One region of the Aminobacter sp. UC22_36 genome, then DNA from elsewhere that is predicted to be linked to it. Evidence: predicted binding sites of a transcription regulator. Region 1 holds the regulator's gene; each other region holds the start of a gene.
The links. Region 1 encodes PhoB, which activates phosphate uptake and scavenging genes when phosphate is short. Its sites were predicted from a motif close to TGTCATNNANCTGTCAT; they were not measured.
Positions count from the first base shown of each region.

Region 1 (9,625 bases):
TCGTCGCCCTTTACATCGTCCGGAAGTACCGGGAGCAGTACGAATGACCGATATTTCGCTCGACACGCTGACCACCTCGGTTGCCCGCCCGCGCCGCGACATCGGCATCAAGAAACGCTACGCCGCCGAACGCCGCTTCCGCCTCTATGGCGTGCTGGCGATCGCCGTCGGCCTGGCGTTCCTGGGGGTCATGCTGACCTCGATCGTCTCCAAGGGCTACACCGCCTTCTGGCAGACGACGGTGACGCTGGCGATCAACTTCGACGAAAAGATCATCGATCCGTCGAACAAGCGGGCGACCGATCCGAACGTGCTGATCACGGCGAACTATCCCAAGCTCGCCGAAGCCGCCTTGATCGAAAAGCTCGGCATCGATGCCAACGACAAGGCCGAGGTGCGCAAGCTCAAGGGCTTCTTGTCCGACAGCTCGCGCGTCCAGCTCCGGGCAATCGTTGCCGCCGACCCGTCGGTGATCGGCACGACGCGCAACGTCGACATCCTCGCCGCTGCCAATCTCGACTCGGCCTTCAAGGGCCAGATCGACCTCGACGTGCCGGAAAGCCGCCGCAAGGTGTCGGACCAGCAGGTCGAGTGGATGAACAAGCTCAAGGCCGAAGGCGTGATGGCCGAGCACTTCAACACCGGGCTGTTCAGCTATGGCGCGTCGAGCCGGCCGGAGACCTCTGGTGTCGGCGTCGCGCTCATCGGTTCGTTCTACATGATGGTGATCGTGCTGCTTTTGGCGCTGCCGATCGGCGTCGCCGCCTCGATCTATCTCGAGGAGTTCGCCAAGAAGAGCCGCTTCACCGACCTGATCGAGGTCAACATCAACAACCTCGCCGCCGTGCCGTCGATCGTCTTCGGTCTGCTCGGCCTTGCGGTGTTCATCAACTTCCTTGGCCTGCCGCGCTCGGCGTCCTTTGTCGGCGGCCTGGTGCTGACGCTGATGACGCTGCCGACGATCATCATCGCCACGCGTGCGGCCTTGGCCGCGGTGCCGCCGTCGATCCGCTCGGCAGCGCTTGGTCTCGGCGCCTCGAAGATGCAAATGGTGTTCCAGCACATCCTGCCGCTGGCGGCTCCCGGCATCCTGACCGGCACGATCATCGGCCTGGCGCGCGCGCTCGGCGAGACCGCGCCGCTGCTGTTGATCGGCATGGTCGCCTTCGTCGCCGACTATCCCAAGACGCCTTTCGACCCGGCGACGGCCTTGCCGGTGCAGATCTACATGTGGGCAAACGAGGCCGAACGCGCCTTTGTCGAACGCATGTCGGGCGCCATCATCATTCTTCTGATTTTCCTCATGGCCATGAACATCGTCGCCATCGTCCTGCGCCGCCGCTTCGAGCGCCGCTGGTAGGGCATGGACAAGGAGCATCCTGCTATGAACATCATGACCGAAAAATCCCTCGACGACGCGGTGAATGCTGAGATGAACGCCAGATCGAATGAAATCATCAAGATGCGCGGCGACAAGGTCACCGTGCACTATGGCGACAAGCAAGCGCTGTTCGGCGTCGACCTCGACGTCCGCCAGAACCAGGTGACGGCGCTGATCGGCCCGTCGGGCTGCGGCAAGTCGACCTTCCTGCGCTGCCTCAACCGCATGAACGACACCATCGACAGCGCCAGCGTCGGCGGCAAGATCACGCTCGACAACGAAGACATCTACGATCCCAAGATCGATGTCGTCGAGCTGCGCGCCCGCGTCGGCATGGTGTTCCAGAAGCCGAACCCGTTCCCCAAGTCGATCTACGAAAACGTCGCTTACGGTCCGCGCATTCATGGCCTGGCCAAGAACAAGGCCGAGCTCGACGTGATCGTCGAAAAGAGCCTGCAGAAGGCGGCCCTGTGGAACGAAGCCAAGGACCGTCTCAACGAGCCGGGCACCGGCCTGTCGGGCGGCCAGCAGCAGCGCCTGTGCATCGCACGGGCCATCGCCGTTGCGCCCGAGGTGATCCTGATGGACGAGCCATGCTCGGCGCTCGATCCGATCGCCACCGCCAAGGTCGAGGAGTTGATCGACGAGCTGCGCGAGAACTACACCATCGTCATCGTGACGCACTCGATGCAGCAGGCGGCACGCGTGTCGCAGCGTACGGCGATGTTCCACCTCGGCTATCTCGTCGAGGAGGGTGCTACCGACAAGATGTTCACCAACCCCGACGACAAGCGGACGCAGGACTACATCACCGGCCGCTTCGGCTGAGTGAGCGTTTTCGCCGCGGGTAACGATACGAGGAAGAAATCATGGGCGAACATACAGTCCGGTCCTTCGACGAGGAACTCCAGCACGTCGACCAGCTCATCCGCGACATGGGCGACCTCGCCAGCGCGATGGTTGCCGGCGCCATCCGCGCGCTGTTGTCGTCCGACCAGTCGCTGGCGCAGAACGTCGTTGCCGACGACACGATCATGGATGCCAAGCAGCGCGATCTCGACAATTCGGCAATCACGCTGATCGCCAAGCGCCAGCCGATGGCGCAGGATCTGCGCGCCGTTGTCGGCGCCATCCGCATGGCGGGCGACCTCGAGCGCATCGGCGACCTTGCCAAGAACATCGCCAAGCGTGTCGGTGCTGTCGGCCAGTCGCCGACACCGCGCAACCTGTCGCATTCGATCGACGCGATGGCGCAACTGGTGCTTGGCCAGGTTCGCGGCGTCGTCGATCTCTATGTCGCGCGCAAGGCCGAGGGCCTGAAGGACCTGCGCGCCGACGACCAGAAGATCGACATCCAGTACACCGCCGTGTTCCGCGAACTGCTGACCTATATGATGGAAGATCCGCGCAACATCACCGCCTGCACGCATCTGCTGTTCTGCGCCAAGAACCTCGAGCGCATTGGCGACCATGTCACCAACATCGCCGAGAACGCCTATTTCGTGGTGACCGGCACGCAGCTGCCGCTCAACCGGCCGAAGGTCGACGAGACCACGACGACGGTTCCGGCCTGAACTCTGCGGCGATGCGTGTCCCGATGGATGCGCAAGGATGCTGCAGGACTTTAAATCCGTGCATGATCCGGTTGGGGTCATGCACCAAGAAAGGGGACAGCCGATGATCGCCCCCAAGATCATGGTCGTCGAGGATGAAGAGCCGCTGGGCGTGCTGCTTCGCTACAACCTCGAGTCCGAAGGCTACCAGGTCGAAGTCGTCACCCGTGGCGACGAGGCCGAGATCAGGCTCCAGGAAAACGTGCCCGACCTTCTGGTGCTCGACTGGATGGTGCCGGCACTTTCCGGCATCGAATTGTGCCGCAGGCTCAGGATGCGGCCCGACACCGAACGCCTGCCGATCATCATGCTGACGGCGCGCGGCGAAGAGAGCGACCGTGTGCGCGGGCTTTCGACCGGCGCCGACGACTATCTGGTCAAGCCGTTTTCGACGCCGGAGTTCATGGCACGCGTCAAGGCGCTGCTGCGCCGGGCCAAGCCCGAGGTGCTGTCTTCGGTGCTGAAGGTCGGCGACATCATGCTCGACCGCGAGTCGCACCGCGTCTACCGCAAGAAGAGCGAGATCAAGCTCGGGCCGACCGAGTTCCGCCTGCTCGAATTCATGATGCGGCATCCGGGCCGGGTGTTCTCGCGCAGCCAGCTGCTCGACAATGTCTGGGGCGAGACGATCTATATCGACGAGCGCACTGTCGACGTGCATGTCGGGCGTCTGCGCAAGGCCGTCAACAATGGCCGCATGCCTGACGTGATCCGCACCATCCGCGGTGCCGGCTACGCCATCCGCGAGGATTAAGCGATTTCGGCCTCGGCGCGGCGCGGGGCTGTGCCGGCGGCAAAAATCTCCTGATCGACAGTGAGCAGGGCGCGCATCATCGCGCCCTCGCGCTTGAGCGGTACCTCGTTGGGCTCGGTGTCGAACGAGATCGCCTTCGAGTGCAGCCCGCCGGCGGTCTTGGCGATGGCGGCGCGGACATGCGGCTCCATCAGGTCGAAGGCTGTGGCGCCGACGCCGACGAAAGCGAGCGGCGCGGGGTCGAACAAAGCAAACATCGAACCCAGGCCGAAGCCGATGGCTTCGCCGGCTTTGCGGAAGGCTTCCCGCTCGGGGCCGTCATGGTCGCGGGCCGCATCGGCAAGCGCCCTGATGTCGTCGTCGGACAGGTCGGCCAACGGCTCGGCGTTTTCGTCGCCAAGCCTGGCGTTGCGCCAGATGGCGTAGTTGCCGGCATAGGCCTCGATGCAGCCGCGGCGGCCGCAGCGGCAGAGCGCGCCGTCGGGACGGTGGATCATGTGGCCGAACTCGGCGCCGGACGATTGGGTGCCGGTGAACAGCTCGCCCTTGATGACGAGACCCATGCCGATGCCGTGCGACAACAGGATGGCGATGAAATCGTCGCGATAGCGGGCCGGGTCGCGCCAGCGCAGCGCCTCGGCGATCATGTTGCAGTCGTTTTCGACCGACACGGGCACGCCGAACTCCTGTTCGAGCCGATCGGCGAAGGGGATGTCGTCGTGCTGGGTGATCGGCGACCACAACAGCTTGCGCGATGCGGCATCGGTGATGCCCTGGACGGCAATGGCGATGCGCAGCACCGCCGCGCCTGAAGTGTCGCTGTCGATCAGGCGCCTGATCATGGCGATGCACTCGTCGACCAGGGCTTCGGCTGGCATCCGCTGGGTCACCAGCCGTTTGGTTTCCTCGACGATGGTGTTGCCGGCGTAGTCGATGACAGCGGCAGACAGGCTGTTGAGCGAGAGCACGACGGCGACGATCGACGCAGCCTTGGGTTCGAGCGTCAGGGCCACCTGGGGCCGGCCGCGTTTCATTGAGACCGGCTCGTTGCTCTTGGCTTCAGCCAGGATGCCTTCGGATATGAGATCGGAGGATATGGTCGAGATCGTCGAATGGCTGAGGCCGGTGGTGGCGGCGATTTCCGTGCGCGACGGCTGGCTGGCGCGGCGAACCGCGGATATAACCATGGCGCGGTTACGCCGTCTCAGATCGTCGTGACGTATGCCGACCGACATGTGCTCGTCTTCCTCCCGGCGAAGCGCTGCCCTTTTTAAGCGGCAGTCCCTTGCGCGCCAAGTGATTGTGACAGAGCTCAAGCCAAATGTCTTTATTTATTTCGAGCTCCGAAAAAAATATGGAGCCCATGCGAAACCATGTTGACAGCGGCCGGCCATTGGGTCACTATTTTTTCGAGGCTCGAAAAAAGAGCTTCTCCAAGGGCTATGCGAAGTAGGCGCGCCCATTGGGCGCAGGGAGGAAATCATGAAAAAGTTTACCACCGCCATCCTGGCGGGTGTTGCCATGACTCTGTCGCTTTCGGCAGTGGCTTCGGCAAAGGACAAGGTCATCGGCGTGTCGTGGTCGAACTTCCAGGAAGAACGCTGGAAGACCGACGAAGCTGCCATGAAGGCCGCCATCGAAGCTGCTGGCGACAAGTACATCTCGGCTGACGCGCAGTCGTCGCCGGCCAAGCAGCTGACCGACGTCGAAAGCCTGATCTCGCAGGGCGCCAATGCGCTCATCATCCTGGCGCAGGATGCGTCGGCCATCGGTCCGGCCGTCGACAAGGCTGTCGCCGAAGGCATTCCTGTCGTCGGCTATGACCGCCTGATCGAAAACAAGGACGCCTTTTACCTGACCTTCGACAACAAGGAGGTCGGTCGCATGCAGGCCAAGGGCGTGTTCGCCGCCAAGCCTGAAGGCAACTACGTCTTCATCAAGGGCAGCGGTGCCGATCCGAACGCCGACTTCCTGTTCGCCGGCCAGATGGAAGTGCTCAAGGAAGCCGTCGACGCCGGCAAGATCAAGAATGTCGGCGAGGCCTACACCGACGGCTGGCTGCCCGCCAACGCCCAGAAGAACATGGAACAGTTCCTGACCGCCAACGACAACAAGATCGACGCGGTCGTGGCTTCCAACGACGGCACCGCCGGCGGTGCGATCGCTGCACTCCAGGCACAGGGCCTTGCCGGCTCGGTGCCGGTTTCGGGCCAGGACGGCGATCATGCCGCGCTGAACCGCATCGCGCTCGGCACCCAGACCGTTTCGGTGTGGAAGGACGCACGCGAACTCGGCAAGAACGCCGCCGAAATCGCCTCGCAGCTCGCCGACGGCAAGAAGATGGAAGAGATCGCCAACGTCACCAAGTTCAAGACGCCCGGCGGCCTCGAGCTGAACTCGGTGTTCCTGACCCCGGTTCCGATCACCAAGGACAACCTCAACGTCGTCATCGACGCCGGCTGGGTTGGCAAGGACGTCGTCTGCCAGGGCGTGGCAGCGGGTTCGGTTGCGGCCTGCAACTAACAGTCGGCCTGGTCCGAAAGGTGAGACGCCGCGGCTTTCTGGCCGCGGCGTTTTCCCAAAACGCCCGCTTCATGACATGGCATATTGACCCTATCATGCGCACACCGGCCGCCGCGCAGACGGCTGTCCGGTCGGGAGGTAACAATGACAGACACGACATCCAACGTGCCGGCTGACCGGGCGCGGACGACCGAGCTTAGCCCCGTCGGGCGTTTCCTCAAGGCAACCGAGATCGATACGCGCATGCTCGGCATGGTCGGCGCGCTGTTGCTGATCTGGATCGGACTGCAGGTGATTTCGAGCCTGCGCCTCGGCGTCAACCCGCTCGATTTCGACAGCCGCACCTTCCTGACCTTCCGCAACCTGTGGAACCTGTCGGTGCAGGCGTCCGCCGTGGCGATCATGGCGACCGGTATGGTGCTGGTTATCGTCATGCGCAACATCGACCTGTCGGTCGGCTCGGCCGAAGGCCTGATCGGCATGGTGATGGGCTTTGCCCAGGTGCATTTCCTTGTCAAAGCCGTCGGCCTCGAACTCGGCAATCCGTGGATCTGGGCGCTGGCACTCGTCATCGGCATAACACTCGGCTTGCTGATCGGCGCGCTGCAGGGTTTCGTCATCGCCTATATGGAGGTTCCCGCCTTCATCGTGACGCTGGGCGGATTGCTGGTCTGGCGCGGCGCGGCCTGGTGGGTTACCTCAGGCCAGACGATTGCGCCGCTCGATGCGACCTTCCAGCTCATGGGCGGTGGTCCGCAGGGCGCCATCGGCGCGACATGGAGCTGGATCGTCGGCCTTGTCGCCTGCCTCGCCGTGGTGTTGCTGCTGCTGCGTGGCCGCCAGCAACGCAAGCGCTTCAAGTTTCCGCTGCGGCCGCTCTGGGCCGAGACATTTCTCGGCACTGTTACCTGCGGTGTGATCCTCGGTGCGATCTGGATTGCCAATTCCTACCCCTGGCCGATCGGCATCGTGCGCCGCTACGCCGAGGCCAACGGCATCACCGTTCCCGAAGGCGGGCTGTTCATCGCCCATGGCATTGCCATTCCCGTGCTGATCGCGGTTGCCGTGGGCATCGTCATGACCTTCGTCACCAACCGCACCCGCTTTGGTCGTTATGTCTTCGCCATCGGCGGCAACCCCGAAGCCGCCAACCTCGCCGGTATCAACACGCGCTGGATCACCATGAAGGTGTTCATGATCATGGGCGTGCTGGCGGCGATCAGCGCCGCCGTCTCCAGCGCGCGCCTGAACTCTGCCACTAATTCGCTCGGCACGCTGGACGAGTTGCTGGTCATCGCCGCAGCCGTCATCGGTGGCACCTCGCTCGCCGGCGGCTCCGGCACCGTTGCCGGTGCCATGCTGGGGGCGCTTTTGATGCAGTCGCTGCAGTCGGGCATGGTGCTGCTCAACATCGACACGCCGTTGCAGAACATCGTCGTCGGCATGGTGCTGGTCGTGGCTGTGTGGCTCGACACGCTCTACCGCAAGCGCGTTTAACGAAATCGGGAGCCAAGATCATGGAACAGACCCGTATCCCGCTCGTCGACCTCAAGAACATCTCGATCGCCTTCGGCGGTATCCGCGCCGTCGACGACGCCTCGGTCGACCTCTATCCCGGCGAAGTGGTGGCGCTGCTCGGCCATAACGGCGCTGGCAAGTCGACACTGATCAAGATCCTGTCGGGCGCCTACAAGCGCGACAGCGGTGCGATCTTCGTCCGCGGCGAGGAGGCAGCGATCTCCAACCCGCGCGACGCCAAGAAATATGGCATCGAGACGATCTACCAGACGCTGGCTTTGGCCGACAATGTCGATGCCGCCGCCAACCTGTTCCTCGGGCGCGAGATCATGACCGCCTACGGCACGCTCGACGACGTCGCCATGGAGGCCGAGGCACGCAAGGTGATGGGCAGGCTCAACCCGCGTTTCCAGCGCTTCAAGGAGCCGGTCAGCAAGCTGTCGGGCGGCCAGAGGCAGTCGGTGGCGATCGCGCGCGCGATCCTGTTCAACGCCCGCATCCTGATCATGGACGAGCCGACGGCAGCCCTTGGTCCGCAAGAGACGGCGCAGGTCGGCGAGCTGGTCAAGCAGCTCAAGGCCGATGGCATCGGCATCTTCCTGATCAGCCACGACATCCACGATGTGTTCGATCTCGCCGACCGCGTCTGCGTGATGAAGAACGGCCAGGTGGTGGGCACGGCGCGCACCCAGGATGTCACCAAGGACGAGGTGCTTGGCATGATCATTCTCGGCAAATGCCCGCCCGGCGCCACCCCGGGGCCAGGAGCGATGCAGATCGCCGCCTGATCGATCACGACCAGCTTTGCCGGCTACGAACCTGGCTCAAGAGATGATCGCGAAAAGCAGTTCCACCTTTTCGCGATCATGCTTTAATGAGTGGAGGGTGACGCGAGCCAGCCGGAATTGAGAAAATACTTCCCCAGCCTGATCTTTGTTGCCGTCGCGCTGGTCAGCCTGACGATGGCGGCGCTCGTTTACCTGGCGACGGTCGAGGCCGCACGCATCAAGTTCCAGTCGGTGGCCGACGATGCGCTCAACCGCATCGAGGGCAGGATGGAGTTCGACCTGGCCTTGCTGCATGCGACGCAGGCGATGTTTGCAGCCCAGAAGGGCAATCTTTCGCGCGACCAGTTTCGCAGCTACTTCGCCTCGCTCGATGCCGAGCGGAGTTTCCCGAGCCTGCGCGGCATCGGCTTTGTCAGGCTCATCGACAGTGGGCAAAGCGGTTCGATCACTGTCGAGCTGAAACAAGGCTACGGCATCGACCGGCCGCCTTTCCCGCAAACCGACCTGCCGTGGCGGACGCCGATCGTGCTGTTCGAGCCGATGAGCAAGGCCAGCCTCGACGCCATGGGCTTCGACATGGCGACCGACCCGCTGCGCCGGACCACGATTGAAGCGGCGATGGCGGCAAAGGGCGAGCCGCGGGCAACCGGCCGGGTGCTGCTGGGCCAAGGTAGCGACAATGGCGCGCGCCAGCCGGGGATATTGGTGTTTTCGCGTGTCGACCGGCCCGATGGCGAGGGTACGGCTCCTGCCGGCTTCCTCTATGTCGCCTTCCGCACAGCCGAGCTGTTTCAGGCAGCGCTTGGCAAGGCGCCGCTGCTGCCGGTCGCGGTCGAAGTGTTCGACGGCACGATGGGCGAGGACACGTTGCTGTTCCGCTCGCAGGCGCCGCCCGACCCCGGCTATGGCGACGACTTCTCGGTGACGCGCGAGGCCAATGTCGCCGGCCGCAAGTGGACGATCAATTTCAGGCCGAGCACCGCCTTCATGCCGCCATCGCCGCGCGCAGCGCCGTTGATGCTGGGACTGTTCGGGCTGGTGCTGGCCG
Region 1 covers NZ_CP171996.1:963,584-973,208, forward strand. The annotation lists gene pstC (phosphate ABC transporter permease subunit PstC) at 1-47, shown strand, start outside; gene pstA (phosphate ABC transporter permease PstA) at 44-1,360, shown strand; gene pstB (phosphate ABC transporter ATP-binding protein PstB) at 1,385-2,209, shown strand; gene phoU (phosphate signaling complex protein PhoU) at 2,251-2,955, shown strand; gene phoB (phosphate regulon transcriptional regulator PhoB) at 3,059-3,748, shown strand; gene ACHMW7_RS07830 (ROK family protein) at 3,745-4,983, opposite strand; gene xylF (D-xylose ABC transporter substrate-binding protein) at 5,231-6,271, shown strand; gene ACHMW7_RS07840 (sugar ABC transporter permease) at 6,416-7,768, shown strand; gene ACHMW7_RS07845 (ATP-binding cassette domain-containing protein) at 7,789-8,577, shown strand; gene ACHMW7_RS07850 (CHASE domain-containing protein) at 8,695-9,625, shown strand, end outside.

Region 2 (9,625 bases), 770 kb from region 1:
AAACTGGATCGCGATCATGTTGACCAAGTCGACGAAAAACGCCGAAACCAGCGGCAGGATGATGAAGGCGTTCGGTGACGGGCCATAGTGCTTGGTCACGGCCGTCATCGACGCAATCGCAGTGGGGGTGGCACCCAGCGAAAGACCGGTGAAACCGGCGCTCAGCACCGCCGCCTGATAGTCCCTGCCCAAAAGCGGGAACAGCACGATCAGGATGAAGGTCACCGCGAGCAGCGCCTGCATGGCGACGACGACCAGCAGCGGGCCGGCAACCCCGGCAAGCGTCCAGAGTTGCATGCTCATCAGCGACATGGCGAGGAAGGCCGAGAGCGAATAGTCAGAGATCAGCGACATTGCCGGCGAGCGCGCCGGCCATGGCAGGCGCGGAAAGATGTAGGGGATCGTGTTCGACAGGACGACCCCCATGATCAGGCAAGGCACGAACAGCGGCAGCTTGACGCCCATCGCCGTGACCGGACCGTGAACCGCATAGCCGAGCACCACGGCGACGTTGACCAGCAGAAGCGCCTGCATGAAATTCGACTTGTCGATCGATGCGGCATCCGCCCGTTGGACAGCCGCTTCACCGTCGGAGCTGGTGCCATTGGTGTTAAGCTCGCCGCGCTCGATGAGGAACTTCGCCACCGGCCCGCCGAGGACGCTGGCGACGATCAGCCCGAGCGTCGCCGCAGCGGTGCCGACTTCAAGGGCGGCCGGAAAACCGTGCTCGGCCGCGATCGCCGGCGCCCAGGCAATCGTCGTGCCATGGCCGCCGACAAAGGCGATCGACCCCATGATGACGCCTGCAGCAGAGGGCAGGCCGAACAGCCAGGCTCCAAGCGTGCCGACGCCATTCTGCAGGAAGACGAAAAGTACCGTCAGCACGCACAACACCGCCAGCGCCCGCCCACCGACCAGCAAGTCGGCCAGCCGCGCATTCACGCCGACGGTGGCAAAGAAGATGACCAGCAGCCGGTCGCGCGTGGTCATCTCGAAGACAATCTCCGTGCCCGACAATTGATAGAACGCCCAAACGGCCACGGCCGCGAGAAACCCGCCAGTGACCGGTTCGGGAATGTTGTAATTGCGCAGGAATGCAATGTGACGGTTGAGCAGCACGCCGACGAAATAGACGATGATGCCGAGCGTGAGCGTCAGGAAATCAGGCGAAACGAGAACATTGTCGGCCATGGCCATCCGAGCTTCGCGTGGACACCCAAACGAAGGTGCCGGATCGGACGATCCCGATCTCCCCTAGCTCTCAACCTTGCCTGGAATAATTTGGAGAGCAATCGGAATTGCAGCTCGACCCTTGCGTCGATGGTCCGAAACAGAAACGCCCGCGGCCGCCCCTTTTGCAGGGGAAAACCGCGGGCGTGGCAATCAGCTTGTTAGGGCTCAGGCTTGCTGGATCGCCGAGAGCTGCCAGTCGCCGCCGTTCTGGCGCACGAAGGTCCACAGCTCAGTCGTCTCGGTCGGCTCTTTTTTCGTCGCCGTCCACCACTTCGCCGGTCGTGCGGTTGCGGGTCACGTCGATCGACGAATAATTCATCGCCGCCGTGGCGTAGTCGCGGTCGCCTTCGCTCCAGCTTTCGGCAATGTCGGCCTGCAAAAGCTGGACGTCGGTCACGTCATTGCGCACGCCATTCTGGGCGTTGTCGGCCAATTCCTCGGAGAGATACGACACCATTTCCGGCGTCACCAGACGGCGCAGCGCCTTGTGGTCTTCGCGGCCGAAGGCTTCCTGTACCTCGCTCAGCATGCGCTGGAAGGTGTCGAGATCTTCGCCAGATACTGTGATGTCCTTGCTCACCGGCTGCTTAGGTGCTGCTTCAGTGCGGCTGCCGCCGATACTCGGGATGCTGAACGAGCGGCTGCCGCCATTGGCCTTGCCGGGTTGTTCAGGTGCAGCATTGCGGTAGTTGAAATTGCCGCCACCGGCACCGGCACCGGCCATCGCCGGGCCGGAATTTTGCACCTGTCGCGAGCGGAAGAAGCGCAAGGCGAGCCAGATGGCGCCGCCGATCAGCAGCAATTGCATCAGCATGCCGAACATGCCGGCGAGACCGCCAAAGCCCTGGCCCATCATCATGCCGAGCAGGCCGCCCATCAACAGGCCGCCGATCATCGCGCCGCCGAAGCCGCCCATGAAGCCGGGACGCTGCTGCGCGGCAGCACCGGGACGCGCCGCATTGGTGGCCGGGTTGGTCGCCTGGCCGGTGTTCGGTGTCATCGAGCGTTCGACCGGCGCGGCTGGCTGCGGCGCGGTGCGGGTCGGCGGTGCCGACTGGAAGGTGCGCGCTCCCCTGCTGCCGAAGCTGCCGCCGCGACGCGCATCGGCCTGGTCGACGGCGACCATGGAGAATGCAAGGAACAACCCTGCGAACAGTGTGGCAAAGCGGGTCGTTCTGGACATCGTCATCGGCAGTTCCTCGTAGAGCGGTAATGTCGACCCTCATATAATGACTAACAACTGTAGTGTCAGGGTTTGAGCGTCAAGTTTTGGCAGATTCTTGCCGAAATCCGCCAAAACATTGATTTATAACGGTTTTAGTCGCAGCTTAGGCCATCATTTGTGGCTCTGCTGGGAGGTTCAGCGGCTGCGGCCGTCGAATGGGATGCGCTTGAGCGTCGTCAGATCGATCTCTTCGATGCAGCGTACATTGATCGCCGCGGTCTTCTCGCCGCTCGGGCTGACACCCATGCCGAACGGCGCGCAGCCGCAGTTCGGGCAGAACATGTGGTCGATGACGTGCTTGTTGAACTTGTAGGTCGCCAGACGCTCCGGCGGCGTGGTGACCGTCAGCTTGTCGCGCGGCACGAACCACAACAGGTAGCCCTTGCGGCTGCAATGCGAGCAGTTGCATTCGATGGCACTGGCTGGCTCGCCCTCGACCTCGAACGAGACGTTTCCGCAGTGGCAGCTTCCCTTGGCCATGAGCCCTCTCCTCCTCGTGTTTGTTTTGCGCGCAAGGCTTAGCGCCCGTCCCTTGGCCTGACAATCGCATCCGGAAACGGCTGCCTCCGGAAACGGCCGCAACCGCGGCTCGGCACCACGCCCAATGTGCGTTGGAAATCCCAAAACAGTGATTTTTAGCGACATAAGCCGCGTTTTTCGCCGTCCGGCCTGTGCATCGTAACAAAACTGACATGGTCCCGACATTGCAGCTTCACGTCCCGGGTCTAGGCCGGTCGCAGACAAGGGCGAAAAAGCCCGCCGGGACAGGGAAGCCAAGATGCTCGAAATCCGCAACGTGACGCGCCGCTTTGGCAAGAACGTCGCCGTCAATGGCGTCAATCTTCAGATCCAGCAGGGCCAGATGGTCGGCATCATCGGCCGCTCCGGTGCCGGCAAGTCGACGCTGCTCAAGACAATCAACCGCCTGATCGACCCGAGCCAGGGCTCGATCGTCTTCGACGGCACCGAAGTGTCGTCGCTGCGCGGTCCGGCACTGCGGCGCTGGCAGCGCGACTGCGCCATGATCTTCCAGCAATTCAACCTGGTGCCGCGCCTCGACGTGCTGACCAACGTGCTGCTCGGTCGTCTCAACCACCGTTCGACCACGCTCAACCTGCTTTCGATCTTCTCGCGTGAAGAGCGCATCCGGGCGATCGCCGCGCTCGAACGCCTCGACATCGCCCGCACGGCACTCCAGCCGGCCGGAACCCTGTCGGGCGGCCAGCAGCAGCGTGTCGCCATTGCGCGTGCCCTGATGCAGGAGCCGAAGCTGATCCTCGCCGACGAGCCGATCGCTTCGCTCGACCCGCTCAACGCCAAGGTGGTGATGGACGCTCTGCGCGACATCAACCTGCGCGACGGCATCACTGTCATCACCAATCTGCACACGCTCGACACCGCCCGCACCTACTGCAACCGCATTATCGGCATGCAGGGCGGCGCGGTGGTGTTCGACGGCGCGCCCGAAGACCTCACCATCGAGGCCGTCCGCCTCGTCTACGGTGCCGACGCCGACGGCTCTGAAATTTCCGAAGCCATCACCTCGACCAGCATCCGCCAGGTCAAGGTCAGGGTGCCCCTATCCGCCGCACCGCTCGAACCGGCCTACGCCCCGGTCTGAGCCTGCTCGCGTTCGTCTCGCCCGCGTCAAGGGCCGGCAATCATCAACTGCAATGACCCGGCATGCCGCCGGGCCAAACTGGAGAACTGTGATGTTCAAGAAAGCACTCCTGGGTGCCGCTTCGCTCGCCGTGCTGGCGATCGGTTCGGCCAATGCCGCCGACCTCAAGGAATTCCGCATCGGCCTGATCGGCGGCGAAAACGAAGCCGACCGCCTGCGCAACTTCCAGTGCCTCGTCGACCAGCTGCCCAAGGCCATCGGCGTCGAGAAGGTGTCGCTGTTCCCGGCCGCCGACTATGACGGCACCATCCAGGGCCTGCTCGGCGGCACGCTCGACTACGCCGAGCTCGGCGCTTCGGGCTACGCCAAGATCTACCTGCAGAGCAAGGACGCGGTCGAGCCGATCCTGACCACCGTCCAGACCGACGGCGCCACCGGCTACTACTCGATCATGGTCGCCAAGAAGGACTCGGGCGTCACCAAGCTCGAAGACCTCAAGGGCAAGAAGCTCGGCTTCGCCGATCCGGACTCGACCTCGGGCTACCTGATCCCGGTCACCTCGCTGCCGAAGGATCTCGGCGGTGTCGCCGTCAAGGACTACTTTGCCGAGACCGGCTTCGGCGGCGGTCATGAGAACCTCGTCCTCGAAGTGCTCAAGGGCACCTTCGACGCCGGCACGACCTTCGGTTCGGGCGTCGGCGAGTTCAAGGACGGCTACACCTCGGGCAACCTCAAGAAGATGGTCGACAAGGGCATCCTCGACATGGACGACCTGGTCGAAGTCTGGAAGTCGCCGCTGATCCCGAACGGCCCGATCGTCGTTCGCACCTCGCTCGACGCCGACATCAAGACCAAGTTCAAGGACTACATGATGAAGCTGCCGCAGACCGATCCGGCCTGCTTCTCGGCCATCCAGGGCGGCGATTTCAAAGGCTTCACCGAAGTCACCCCTGAGTTCTACCAGCCTGTGATCGACGCCCGTAAGGCGCAGATCGGCAGCTAAGCCCCGAAGGCACCTCGGACGCGCCGCGCAGCAATCGCGGCGCGTCCCTTTTTATCCGGGATCGGACGGAACCCCAATGACAATGCCCCTCTCGGAAGCCGGCCTCGCGGTCGAGCAGCACTGGCGTGAGCTCGCCAGCCGCCGCCGCCTCTATACGGCGGCTAGCCTGTTCTTCCTCTTCATCGCGCTGTCCGGATCGCTCTGGTTTGCCAATGACAGCAATGCCGGCAAGTTCTTCGACCGGCTGCCGCATTTCTTCGACTTCGTCGACCAGCTGATCCCGCGCGACGGCTTCGAGGTCTGGCGCGCCATGTTCGACCTGCCCTCGCCCTATGCCGACGGCAGCCTGAAGTTCGATTATCCCGAAGGTCGGATGTATCTGTTCGGCTCGTTCTATTTGCCCGAATACGTCTACAAGATGCTGGAGACGATCAACATCGCGCTCGTCTCGACGCTGATCGGTTTCGCCTTCGGCTTCCTGCTCTGCTTCCTCGCCGCATCCAACCTCGTCACCCAGCGCTGGCTGCGCTTTTTCGTCCGTCGTTTCCTCGAAATCCTGCGCGCCTTCCCCGAGATCGTCATCGCCGGCTTCTTCCTCGCCATCCTGTCGATGGGCGCGATACCGGCGATCATCGCGGTGTCGCTGCACACCATCGGCGCGCTCGGAAAGATGTTCTTCGAGGTCGTCGAGAACGCCGACATGAAGGCCGACGAAGGCCTGCGCGCCGTCGGCGGCAACTGGCCCGAGCGTGTCTGGTTCGGCATCGTGCCGCAGGTGATGCCCAATTTCCTGAGCTACGGCCTGCTGCGCCTCGAGATCAATGTCCGCGCCTCGACCATCATCGGCGCTGTCGGCGGTGGTGGCATCGGCGAGGCGCTGCGCCTGTCGATCAGCCGCAACCACGAGGCCAAGACCATCGCCATCATCATCCTCCTGTTTTGCACCATCGTCGCGGTCGACCAGTTCTCTGCCTGGCTGCGCAAGAGACTGGTCGGCGAACAGGCCTTTGCCTTCGGCCGTGGGGACTAAGATCATGACCACGCTTTCCCTCACCGACATGCAGGCGATCGCCGAGCGCCATCCCGACGTCTTTGCCGGTTCCTGGCGCAAGACCTTGACCGGCTGGGCCGTCGGTATCGGCCTTGTCGCCTATCTCGCCTTCGCCTGGTGGTTTTTCGCAGTCGGTGCCGTGCTTGCCGGCGGCAACTGGGGTATCGCCGGCACCTATCTCGCCGACTGGGTTTCCTACGAGGTGCGTCCGCAGATCGATTTCAAGGGCGACCGCCTCGACATCAGCTACCCCCGGTTCTCGGCTTACCGCGCCGACCGGCACCCGCAATGGCTGAGCTTCGAACAGCCGTCGGCAACCGCCTCCGCCGCTTCGGCCAACAAGGCGTCGGCCAGCCGCGTGACCGTCGAGATCGACGGCAGCGACCGCATCGAGGTCACCCCGACCAGCGTCGTCGTGACAAACGGCGGAGAGACGCTCGATATTTCAGTCATGCCGGAAAAGAGCATCACCGTTAGCGGCGAACTGCCGTCCTGGGCGACCCAGAAAAAGCCAGGCGAAAAGATCACTGTCGATTTCGGTTTTGCCGGCAGCGCCCAGATCGATGCCGACGACGTCAACATCCGCCACCGCTTCCTCGGCTGGGAAAACTTCTTCTTCGATGGCCACTCGCCCTATTGGGGCAAGTCGACCGGCGAGGTCCTGTCGCTGCTCTTGTCAGGCGAACGCATCGATCCGAAGATGTCGAACGCAGCACTTGCCTGGGACAACATCGTCAACAACTCCGAATGGCAGCATGGCGACGTCTGGATCAAGCTGCTGCAGACCATCGTCATGGCCTTTGTCGGCACGTTGTTCGCCAGCCTGCTCGCCTTCCCGCTGGCATTTCTGGCAGCCCGCAACATCACCCAGAACCGCCTGGTCAACCAGGTCGCCAAGCGCTTCTTCGACTTCCTGCGCTCGGTCGACATGCTGATCTGGGCACTGTTTTTCACCCGCGCCTTCGGTCCCGGGCCGATCGCCGGCATCTCGGCGATCTTCTTCACCGACACCGGCACCTTCGGCAAGCTCTACTCCGAGGCGCTGGAAAACATCGATGACAAGCAGCGCGAAGGCATGCGCTCGGTCGGCGCTTCGCCTGTTTCAGTCCAGCGTTACGGCGTGGTGCCGCAGGTCCTGCCGGTGCTGATCAGCCAGTCGCTCTATTTCTGGGAATCGAACACGCGCTCGGCGACCATCATCGGCGCGGTCGGGGCCGGCGGCATCGGCCTGAAGCTGTGGGAAGCGATGCGCACCAATTCCGACTGGGAAAACGTCGCCTATATGGTGCTGCTGATCCTGATCGTGGTGTTCATCTTCGACAATATTTCAACCGCATTGCGCCAGCGACTGATCGGCAAGAAGGCCAGCGACTGAACATCTGTGGCCGGCCATTGCAAATCATGAGAAGTCGGCCACTACTTCGTCAAACTGTCACGCAAATCATCTATCGCACGGCCTTCCAAGGAACCTTCCATGCGCTACGCCATCTATTTCACGCCCGAGCATGACGACCCGCTGTGCCGCATCGCGGCCGGCTGGCTCGGGCGCGATGCATTTGGCGGCGCTGTCACCCCGGCCAAAGCGTTCGGCGACCTGTCGGCTGCCGAGGTGGCGTTCCATACGGCGGCGGCCAGGCGCTATGGATTCCATGCCACGCTCAAGGCGCCATTCCGCCTTGCCGACGGCAAGACCGAGCCTGCCCTGATCGACGCGGTCGAGACCTATGCTTCCGATGCAGTGCCGTTCGACATACCGCGCCTGACGCTCGCCCAGATCGACGGCTTCTTCGCGCTCGTTCCCACAGCGCCTTTGCCTGAACTCGACCGTTTCGCCGGCGACGTCGTGACGGTGTTCGAACCGTTCCGCGCACCGTTGAGCGACGCCGAGATCGCCCGCCGCAATCCCGATGCGCTGTCGCCGCGCGAATGCCGCAACCTCAGCCAGTGGGGCTATCCCTACGTATTCGACACCTTCCGCTTCCACATGACACTGACTGGCCGCATCGCGGCCGAGGAAACATCGCGCGTCCGCGCCGCAATCGAAGAATGCCTGGGCGATGTGCTCGACAAGCCGGTGCCCATCGACGGGCTTGCGCTCTTTGTCGAGCCGGCCGCCGGCGCGCCATTCGAAGTCCGAAGCCATCATGTGCTGGGCAAGCAAGCCGAAAGAAAGACCGCCTGAGATGACCGACCTTGTCTTGAAGAATGCCCGTATCGTCCTTGCCGACGAGGTGATCGACGGTTCGATCGTCGTGCGCGACGGCAAGATCGCAGAGATTTCGACCGGCCGCAGCGCCATCGGCGAGGACATGGGCGGCGACTTCGTCATCCCGGGCCTGGTCGAGCTCCACACCGACCATCTCGAAGGCCACTATGCGCCGCGCCCGCGCGTGCGCTGGAACCCGATCGCCGCCGTGCTCGCACACGATGCCCAAGTAGCGTCCGCCGGCATCACCACCGTCTTCGACGCGCTGCGTGTCGGCATCGACGAAGACGCCGATATGACCTCCGCCGACATGCGCCTGCTCGCCAATGCGATCGAAGACAGCGTGCGCGCCGATCGCGTCCGCGCCGATCACTTCATCCATCTGCGCTGCGAAGTCTCGGCCAGCGACTGCCAGGACAGCTTTGCCGTCTTCGACGGCGACGACCGGGTCAAGCTGGCGTCGCTGATGGATCACGCGCCGGGCCAGCGCCAGTTCGTCGACCTTGAGACCTATGCCTATTACTACCAGCGCAAGCTGAAGCTGAACGACGTCGAGTTCCAGGCTTTCTGCAACAAGCGCATGGACGACTCCGCCCGCAACTCCAGGCCGAATCGCGATGTCATTTCGGCTGCGTGCCACGCCCGCGGCATCGTTCTGGCAAGCCATGACGACGCCACATCAGCCCATGTCGACGAAGCGATCGCCCAGGGCATCCGCGTCGCCGAATTCCCGACCACGCTTGAGGCCGCCAACGCCTCCAAGGGTGCCGGCCTCGGCGTCTTGATGGGCGCGCCCAACGTCATGCGCGGCGCCTCTCATTCCGGCAACGTCTCGGCGCGCGCGCTTGCCGAGCACGGCCTGCTCGACATCCTGTCGTCCGACTACATCCCCTTCAGCCTGATCCAGTCGGCCTTCTTCCTCGGCGAAGTCGTCGACGGCATCTCGCTGCCGCAGGCGATGGCGATGGTGTCGAAGAACCCTGCCGACGCCGTCGGTCTCACCGACCGCGGCGTCATCGAGGCCGGCCGTCGTGGCGACCTGGTGCGGGTGCGGGTCGACGAGCATGTGCCGGTCGTGCGCACCGTCTGGCGCGAAGGCCGCCGGGTCGCCTAACCCTCGATCTTCTCTTCGTCGTTGAGGCCGATCAGCGTCTGCTCCATGTCGGGCTCATCGCCGGAACAGACACACAGCATCTCGGCATCGCCCTCGCCCACCGAGAGGTAGGCGTGGCCCATGGTCGAGTCGATATAGACGCTTTCGCCTTCCTTGAGCCGCACTGGCGCAT
Region 2 covers NZ_CP171996.1:1,730,571-1,740,195, reverse strand. The annotation lists gene gltS (sodium/glutamate symporter) at 1-1,197, opposite strand, end outside; partial or broken gene ACHMW7_RS11655 (Tim44 domain-containing protein) at 1,399-2,422, opposite strand; gene ACHMW7_RS11650 (GFA family protein) at 2,594-2,938, opposite strand; gene phnC (phosphonate ABC transporter ATP-binding protein) at 3,237-4,079, shown strand; gene phnD (phosphonate ABC transporter substrate-binding protein) at 4,171-5,082, shown strand; gene phnE (phosphonate ABC transporter, permease protein PhnE) at 5,159-6,112, shown strand; gene phnE (phosphonate ABC transporter, permease protein PhnE) at 6,117-7,508, shown strand; gene ACHMW7_RS11625 (DUF1045 domain-containing protein) at 7,608-8,315, shown strand; gene ACHMW7_RS11620 (alpha-D-ribose 1-methylphosphonate 5-triphosphate diphosphatase) at 8,317-9,453, shown strand; gene ACHMW7_RS11615 (helix-turn-helix domain-containing protein) at 9,450-9,625, opposite strand, start outside.
Region 2: phnC (phosphonate ABC transporter ATP-binding protein) is a predicted target of PhoB. The motif match lies at 3,136-3,152, and genes of this name have one in related genera.

Region 3 (9,625 bases), 780 kb from region 1:
CCTCGTCGAGATAGACCTGCTCGGCGCCGCACAGCGCGCAGGGCTGGTCGAAAGTCTGGATCTCGAAGGGATGGTCCTCGAAGTCGAGGCTGACCACACTGGTGAAGGGCGGCACGGCATAGATGCGCTTCTCGCGGCCGGCACCAAACAGCTGGAGCGCCGGCGACATGTGCATCTTCGGATTGTCGAATTTTGGTGTCGGCGAGGGGTCCATCACATAACGGCCCTCGACCTTGACCGGATATGCGTAGGTCGTGGCGATGCGGCCATGGCGGGCAATGTCTTCATAGAGCTTCACATGCATCAGCCCGTATTCCTCGAGCGCGTGCATTTTGCGCGTTTCGGTCTCGCGCGGTTCGAGGAAACGCAGCGGTTCGGGGATCGGCACCTGATAGACCAGTGTCTGGCCCGCTGTCAGCGGATGCTCGGGGATGCGGTGACGCGTCTGGATGATCGTCGCCTTGGCCGTTTCGGTGGTGACGGCGACGTCGGCGACTTTCTGGAAGAAGGCGCGGATCGACACCGCATTGGTGGTGTCGTCGGCGCCCTGGTCGATGACCTTGAGCACATCGTCGGGACCGATGATCGCAGCGGTGACCTGCACGCCGCCGGTGCCCCAGCCATAAGGCATCGGCATTTCGCGTGAGGCGAACGGCACCTGGTAGCCGGGAATGGCGATGCCCTTGAGGATCGCCCGGCGGATCATCCGCTTGGTCTGCTCGTCGAGATAAGCGAAGTTGTAGGTTGCGATCTCTGGTGCTGTGGTGGTCATTCTGCCGCCTCGCGCTGGTCGTTTTCGTTGATCTGGTTGCGCTTTTCGTGCTCGCCGCGCATGCGGCGGACGAGGTCGAGCTCGGCCTGGAAGTCGACATAGTGTGGCAGCTTCAGGTGCTCGACGAAGCCGGTGGCCTGGACGTTGTCGGAGTGCGAGATGACGAACTCCTCGTCCTGGGCGGGGGCAGTGATGTCCTCGCCCAGTTCGCCGGCCCGCAGCGCCCGGTCGCACAGAGACATCGCCATCGCCTTGCGTTCGGACTGGCCGAAGACGAGCCCATAGCCACGGGTGAACTGCGGCGGCGCCTTGGCCGAACCCTTGAACTGGTTGACCATCTGGCATTCGGTGACGCGGATGCGGCCGAGGGTTATGGGGAAGGGCAGTTCCGGCACGTCGAGCTCAAGCTCGACCTCGCCGATACGAACCTCACCGACGAAGGGATGGCTGCGGCCATAGCCGCGCTGGGTCGAATAACCGAGCGCCAGCAGAAAGCCTTCGTCGCCACGCGACAGTGCCTGCAAGCGGCTGTCGCGAGCCAGCGGGAATTCCAGCGGCTCGCGGGTGATGTCACCGGTGAGGTGATCCTCCGGCAATTCGCCGTCGGCCTCGATCAGGCCTTCATGGGCGAGGATTTCCGACACGCGCGTCATGCGCTGGCCGTCGGCCTCGCGCTGTTCCGGCTTGGCGACCTCGGGATCGCCGGCCAGTTGCGGATCGAGCAGGCGGTGGGTGTAGTCGAAGGTCGCCCCGAGCAGCTGGCCGCCGGGCAGATCCTTGTAGGTCGCCGAAACGCGGCGCTCGACCTGCATGGCGGCGGTGTCGATCGGCTTGGTGTAGCCGAAGCGCGGCAAGGTCGTGCGATAGGCGCGGACGAGGAAGATCGCCTCGATCAGGTCGCCACGCGACTGCACGACGGCAAGGGCGGCAAGCTCACGGTCATAGAGCGAGCCTTCGGCCATGACGCGGTCGATGCCGAGCGCCAGCTGCTCGACGATCTGGTCGATGCGCAGCGCCGGCACCGAGCGGTCGCCACGGCGGCGGTCGGCAAGCAAGCGATGGGCGTTGGCGATGGCGGCTTCGCCGCCTTTGACTGCCACATACATGTCAGGCCTCCGTCGTCTTGATGCGGGTAGTGCGGGGCAGGCAGGCGACGCCGTTGGGGGCGGCCAGGATCAGGTCGACGCCGCGCGGGAACCGGGCGCCGTTCTGCTTCCATTGCTCGACGAAGTGGCGCGGCAGGGAGGTCAGCGCGATGGTGGCCGATGTCTCGATGCCGGGGCCCTCAAGGCGAAGTGGCGTGCCTTCCGTCAGGCTCTCGACCTGCAGGATCAGCGTTGTCGAACGGTCGGGGTATTCTTGCGTGCCTTGGGCGAAGTTCTCGAGCGAGATCAGGTTGGCCGGATTGGCGACAAGGGCGAAATGCGCGTCGGCCGGCGTGGCTGCAGATGGTGCGCCGGTGTGGAAGGCGAGCCAGGATCTTGCCGCCGAAACCTGAAGCCCGGCATCGAGCCAGAGCGGGGTGTCATGGTCGCACAAGGTCAGCGCCACGGCACCCGCGGTTGCCGCAAGCGGTGCGGGCGGCTGTGCCAGTTCAGCCAGCTGTTGAACTGTGCCCGGCCGTGCCATCGCGTCCATGACGGCACGGAAAACCGTCTGGGCGTTGAAAACTGGGGCGGAAAAGCCGCCGTCGATCACATCCATCTGGTCCATCAGTCCTCTCCGCGCACCATGGTGAAGAAGTCGACCTTGGTCGCCGCCGTCTCGGCGCGGCTGGTCGCATCGGCTTCGGCTTGTGCGGCACGCAACGGTGCGATGATCTTCTGTTCGATATCGGCGCGACGTTCCGGGTTCTGCCACAGCGCGTCGGCGATGGCCGAAAGGCGGGCCTTTTCCTTGTCGCGGCCGAGCGCATAGGCATGGCCGATCTCGCCACCTGGCAAACGCACGGTGGCGCGGGTTACCGTCGCCTCGCCGAAATTGAACGGCGCGCCGCCGCCGCCGATGCGGCCGCGAACCGACACCAGCCCGGTCTCGGGGCCGCGCAGCAATTCGGCATCGTCGCTCACGCCTGCCGCCGCGCACAGCCGCTTCAACTCGTCGCCCGGGGCCATGGCCAATGCCGCCATCGCGACTTTGCGCTGTGCCTCGGTTTCTCTTTCCTGCCGTCGATCCATCTTCATCGCCGCTCCGTTCGCTTTATTTGTCTATTGTTCTATACAAACGAACAACATACAATGAGCTTGTAGAGAGGCTCCATGACGGGCGCATGACAGGGGCAGTGGATTGAACGAACGAGAGCCAGCGGTGACGCGCAAGAGCGGGGTGGCGCTGTGGCGCCAGATCGCCGACCAGATACGTCAGGCAATCAGCGCCGGTACGTTGGGTGCCGATGGCCGGCTGCCGACCGAAATGGCGCTGTCTGAACGCTTCGGCGTCAACCGCCATACGCTGCGCAGCGCCATTGCAGCACTTGTCCAAGAAGGCATGCTCAGGGCCGAGCAAGGGCGCGGCACATTCGTAGAGAGCCGCCAGAAGCTGTCCTATCCGATTTCGGCGCGGACGCGCTTTTCCACGGGGCTGCGCGAGCAGACCCGTGAGCGCCGGAGCACGCTTCTGGCGCATGCGCTCGAGCCGGCGAGCGCTCGAGTAGCCGAGGCATTGCGCCTCGCCCTGGAAGCGCCGGTGATCCGCCTGGAAACATTGAGCGAGGCCGATGGCCGGCCGGTGTCGCGGGCGACAAGCTGGTTCGACGCGACGCGTTTCCCAGGCTTTGAGAGGGTCTATGCCGAAACCGGCTCGATCACGTTCAGTTTCCAGCATTTTGGAATTGACGACTATTTCCGCAAGTCGACGCTGGTGTCGGCGCGGCATGCCGACACCGCCGATCTGGCCGACCTCAGACTGTCGGCCGGCGCCATCGTGCTGGTCGCGAGGGCCGTCAATATCGATGCCGAAGGCGTGCCGGTCCAATTCGCCGACACCCGGTTTGTCGCGGACAGGGTCGAGCTCAGCGTCTCGACCGAGGCGTAGGGTGCTCAAACGCTCTGCATGGGCCGTCGACGCACCATGTCTCTGATTTTGGTGTATCGAGCGTTAGCAGTGATCGGATTCGATTTTCGTGCTGTTGCTCAGCCGGTTTCTTGCCGCAAGCCTATGCGGGGCCTGCTGTCTGCATATGTTGGTGGCAAACAAGATTCTTACTAACAATGCTTGACATTTGTCCGGTTTAGAGAAAAATTCCAGTTTAGTGGAATTTGCGGACGGAATGTCGGAATTCAGGACTGGCTTGGTGGAGGACTTTGTGCCAGTTCATTAGTTGTCTGTAAAATACCGCTGAGAATACATCTTTGCCGGCTTGTCGGTCACGCAGTCCACTCGGCTGCGTGATGGTGGGTTTTTATTGCGCAGCGAAAGCTGCGCGTGTGATCGATATTATCCAAATGGGGAACATAATGAACAATACTCTGGTGCCGAATCGCCGTACCGCGCTGAAGATGCTTGGTGGTGGCGCCGCCGCTCTTGCCATGCCCGCCGTCATCCGTCCGACCCCGGGCTGGGCCGCGAGCGGCGTGCTGAACATCACCACCTACGACAAGTTCCTGCCGCAGGAATTCCTCGACAAGTTCCAGAAGGACACTGGAATTCAGGTCAACATCCGGCTGACCGACGACCAGGGCAAGCAGTACAATTTGCTCACCGCCGAGGGCGCCAATCCCTCGACCGACATCGTCACCGTTGCCGGCCACCGTTATTCGCAGTTCATCGCCTCGAAGCTGCTGCAGCCGCTCGACACCGGCAAGATCTCCAACTGGAAGAACCTCAACCCGGCTTACCAGGACGCTGCCTGGGCGCGTGTCGACAACAATCTCTGGGGCCTGCCGATCCTCGCCGGCTACGAGGGTCTCGCCCGCAACGTCGACTATGTGAAGGATGCGCCGAGCTGGGAGATCATGTTCGACCCGCAGTACAAGGGCCAGACCTCCTACATCGTCAGCGATTTCATGACCATCGTCATGCAGTATCTCGGCCATGACGGCGACTTCGTCAGCTACGCCGGCAAGCCGGAGGTTGCCCAGAAGGCGACCAACGAAGCACGTGACTTCCTGATCAAGCAGAAGGACATGGTGCGCAAGTACTATGAAGCCGGCTCGGAAGTGCAGCAGATGTTCATCAACGAGGACATCTATCTGGCGCATTCGTGGTCGGGTCCGGCTGCCAAGCTGATCATGGATGGCCATCCGATCCAGCTGTCGGTGCCGAAGGAAGGCACGTTCGGCTTCTGCTACACGCTCAACGTCGTCAACAACGCGCCCAACGCCGAGAACGCCTACAAACTTCTCGACGCCGTGCTGGCGAGCCCGGAAGTGGGTGCGGCGATGACCCGCCAGTCGGGCTACAGCTCGACCATCAATGGCGTTGCCGACCTGCTCAACGATCGCGAAAAGCTCGCCTCGACACTGCCGCAGGAAGAGCTCGAGCGCATCGTCTTCTTCTCGTCGGTCAACCGCGACATGAAGAACGAGATGATCGACCGCGCGACCGCAGAGGTCAAAGCGGCCTGACGAGGCGAAAGCCTCGCATGGCCTGTAGCCTGTCCCGGAGCGCTGCGACGATCTCCGGGACAGGCAGCCGGCCTGTCATGTGCATGACCCCCGAAAATCGGGCTCGATTTTCGAATAGGCTCATGCACCGGTTCAGAGAGTTGCAGCGTCCTGAGCGCGTCCTGGAGGACGGCGCGGCGCTGTAATCCCACAACGCGCGATGACTGACCTGCCGGCAGTGCCTGGCGGAACAAGTTGGGCTGCGCCAACCGAGATTGTTTGATGGTGAGTAGCAACACGACAGCCGGCTATGCGGGAGGACGCGATACGTCCGTGCCCAAATACTCGACCGGCTTCGCCAAGGTGGTCAACTCCGCGCTTTACCGGCACACGCTGGGCGCTGCTGTGGAGTCGCGTCTCGGCCGGATCATCCTTCTGGCCGGCGTGCCGCTGATCTGGCTGATCATGCTGCATGTCGGGCCGATCTATCAGATGCTGAAGATCAGCCTGTTGTCCCACTACCCGGTCCAACCCGGCGTGGAGTCGCGTTTCACCCTCGACAACTATGCGATCTTCTTCCGGGAATCGCTCTACTTCACGCCGCTGATCAAGAGCTTCATCTTTGCGACAGCAGCGACTGCGGTCACGCTGGTGGTGGTCTATCCGGTTGCCTATTACGTCGCCAAGATCGTCAAGCCGGAGGGCCGCTCGAAGGCGCTACTGTTGTTGCTGGTGCCGTTCTGGGCCGGTGAGCTGATCCGCACCTTCTCGGTCATCATGCTTCTCGCCAATCGCGGCGCGGTCAACGTGCTGCTGCGCGAGATCGGATTGATCGATCGGCCGATCCCGATGCTCTACACCTCGTTTTCGCTCGGCTTCGGCCTTGTCTACCTGATCTGCCTGTACATGCTGCTGCCGCTCTATTCGGCGATCGAGAAGATCCCGTCCCAGTATCTGGACGCTGCCGCCGACCTCGGCGCCGGTCCGTTCACCCGCTTCCGCAAGATCATCCTGCCGCTGTCCAAGGACGGCATCGTGTCGGGCTGTTCGCTGGTGTTTTTGACCTGCATCGGTGTTTTCGCCACGCCGATGCTGCTCGGTGGCCCGACCACCGTGCTGTTTCCTGAAACGATCAGCGGCTTCTTCCATGGCGCCAGCGACAAGTGGCCAGTCGGTGCAGCTTTCGCACTGATCATGCTGGTCACGGCACTGATCACGGCTGGCATCTTCATGCGCCTCGTCGGCGGCAAGAAAAGGAGTGCATTCTGATGCGCAACATGTTTTCCGACGCTCCGCGCACGACGCTGACCGCGTTCTACTGGGCCTTCCTGCTCTATCTGCTGTTGCCGCTCACGCTGATGATGGCGATGAGCTTCAAGGACGCCAATTTCGTCGCTTTCCCGATCGGCGACTGGACGCTCGACTGGTACGCCAAGGTGATGGCAGACAAGCAGTTCCTGGAAGCCTGCCTGTATTCGGTGATGATCGCCGCCGCCTCGACGCTGGCCGCAACGACGCTAGGCACATGGATTGCCATGCTGATCGTCGCCGAAGGCATCAAGGGCCAGGTCGTCATCTTCGCGCTGGCCTGCCTGCCGGCGGTTGTGCCCGGCATGATCTCGGCGATCTCGCTTCGCATCTTCATCTCGACCATCGACATGCCGACGGGAACCGCCGCCATCATCCTCGGCCACACGGTGCATGCCGTGCCGTTCGTGGTGGTGATGGCGCTGACCCGGCTGCGCTCGATGCCCGGCAATCTTGTCGACGCCGCGCGCGATCTCGGGGCCGACAGCGTCGTTGCCTTCTTCCGCGTCACGCTGCCTTATCTCGGGCCGGCGCTGGTCGGCGGCATGATCTTCTGCGTGCTGTTGTCGATCGACGACTTCGTCCGCACCTTCTTCCTGGGCGGTTATCGCCCGACCCTTCCCATGCTGATCTTCGCCAAGGTGCAGGGCGGCATGTCTCCCGAAATCAACGCAATGGCGACACTTGTCCTGGTGGTTACCGCCGCCGTCGGACTTTACGCCGAATACCTGACCCGCCGCGCGAGGACCCGCTGATGCAACCCGTCGTCCAGTTCGACAACGTCACCAAGAGCTACGGCAAGCATGTTGCCGTCGAAAACCTGAACCTCAGCATCGAGGCGGGCAAGTTCGTCACACTGCTCGGTCCGTCCGGCTGCGGCAAGTCGACTTCGCTGCGCATGCTCGGCGGTTTCGAGACGCCGAATTCCGGCCGCATCCTGCTCGGCGGCAAGGACGTGACCCGCGTTCCGCCCAACAAGCGAAACGTCAACATCGTGTTCCAGGACTATGCGCTGTTCCCGCATATGAGCGTCGCCAAGAACATCGCCTTCGGCCTTGAGCTCAAGGGTCTCGATAACCAGAAAATCCACCGCCGGGTGAACGAGCTGCTCGAACTCGTCCAGCTTCAGGACTACGCCAAGCGGCTGCCGTCGGAGCTGTCCGGCGGCCAGCGCCAGCGCGTGGCGCTGATGCGTGCTTTGGCACCGGATCCGGAAGTGTTGCTGCTTGACGAGCCGCTGTCGGCGCTCGACGCCAAGCTGCGCCAGCAGATGCAGATCGAACTCAAGTCGATCCAGGAAAAGACCGGCAAGACCTTCATGTTCGTGACCCACGATCAGGAAGAGGCACTGACCATGTCCGACACGATCGTGGTCATGAACAAGGGCAAGATCGAGCAGATGGGCGATCCGAACACGCTCTATGGCCGTCCCGGCTCGGTGTTCGTTGCCAACTTCATCGGTGAGACCAACCTTCTGCGCAGCACCGTTGTCGGTACCGAAGGCGATACGACCGCGCTGAATTGGAACGGCGTCACCATCAAGGCAGCGCAGGGCGGGCTCGCGCCCAAGACCGGCGATCACCTTTATGTCGTGCTGCGCCCCGAGGCGATCCATTGCTCTGCGGCGGAGCCGACAACCGGCAACCGCATCAAGGGCAAGATCCGCCAGCGCGTGTTCAAGGGCAACCACACCTCGCTTTCGGTCGAGGTCGCGGACGGCGCCATGCTCAACGCGCTGGTCCACCCGGCCGATGTTGCCCAGCTCAACGGCGAAGACATCTGGGTCGGCTGGAAGCCCGAGACGACGACGGTCATCCCCGACCGCCACGCGCACAACTGAGACGAAAAATAGGCGACAAGGGCGGCCCGCGTCGAGAACCGATGCGGGCCGACAGCAGGCAGGGCAGGACATGCGAAATGACGAATTCGACCGGACATCAGGGGCGAGCCATGGCGTTTGACGTACAAGCGCCACTGCAATCGGCCGCCACCGGCCTGTCCGAACTCGAGCAACGCGTTCGCGATGATCTCGCCTGCCTGTGCTACCCACCGGCGAACTGGGTTGTGCCGACCGCTCCCGACAGTGAAGAGCAGATCCACGACGTCGTCGTCATCGGCGGCGGCATGTGCGGCCTTGTCGCCAGCTTTGCGCTGATCGGCGCCGGCATCCAGAACATCCGCATCTTCGACCGCAGCCCGACGGGCTTCGAAGGTCCGTGGCTGACCTATGCGCGCATGGAGACGTTGCGTTCGCCCAAGCAATTGACTGGCCCGGCCTATGGCATGGCGTCGCTGACCTTCCGCGCCTGGTATGTTGCCCAGTTCGGTAACAAGACCTGGGCCGAGCTCGACAAGATCCCACGGCCGATGTGGATGGAGTATCTCAGGTGGTACCGCAAGGTGCTCGACCTGCCGGTCGAAAACGGCGTCGAGGTCAAGACGATCGTGCCGGAAGGCGAGCTGATGCGGCTGACGCTCTCAGGCGAGGGCGCGCGCCAAAAATCGGTGCTGGCCCGCAAGGTGGTGATGGCGACCGGCCGCGACGGCATGGGCCATCCGAGCATTCCCGCTTTCGTCGACAATTTGTCGCGGAAGTACTGGGCGCATTCCTCTGACGACATCGACTTCGCTGCCCTGCGCGGCAAGCGCGTGGTGGTTGTCGGTGTCGGCGCTTCGGCTGTCGACAATGCCGCCGAGGCGCTGGAAGCTGGGGCGGCGGAAGTTCGCCATCTCATCCGCCGCAAAGAGATGCCTTGCATCAACAAGCTGATGGGCATCGGCTCGTTCGGTTTCACAGCAGCTTACCCGCAGCTGGGCGATGCCAGGCGCTGGCAGATCATGAACTACTCGCTGCGCACCCAGACACCGGCGCCGCGCGGCTCGACGATGCGGGTCAGCCGCCATCCGAACGCCTATTTCCACTTCGATGCGGCCGTTGAGAAGACCGAGCTCGACGGTGACGAGATCGTCATTGCGACATCGCAGGGCAAGGCGGTTCGCT
Region 3 covers NZ_CP171996.1:1,742,502-1,752,126, forward strand. The annotation lists gene ACHMW7_RS11680 (alpha-D-ribose 1-methylphosphonate 5-phosphate C-P-lyase PhnJ) at 1-772, opposite strand, end outside; gene ACHMW7_RS11685 (carbon-phosphorus lyase complex subunit PhnI) at 769-1,878, opposite strand; gene phnH (phosphonate C-P lyase system protein PhnH) at 1,880-2,485, opposite strand; gene phnG (phosphonate C-P lyase system protein PhnG) at 2,485-2,955, opposite strand; gene phnF (phosphonate metabolism transcriptional regulator PhnF) at 3,080-3,805, shown strand; gene ACHMW7_RS11705 (extracellular solute-binding protein) at 4,228-5,337, shown strand; gene ACHMW7_RS11710 (ABC transporter permease) at 5,599-6,585, shown strand; gene ACHMW7_RS11715 (ABC transporter permease) at 6,585-7,379, shown strand; gene ACHMW7_RS11720 (ABC transporter ATP-binding protein) at 7,379-8,464, shown strand; gene ACHMW7_RS11725 (NAD(P)-binding domain-containing protein) at 8,575-9,625, shown strand, end outside.
Region 3: phnF (phosphonate metabolism transcriptional regulator PhnF) is a predicted target of PhoB. The motif match lies at 3,031-3,047, and genes of this name have one in related genera.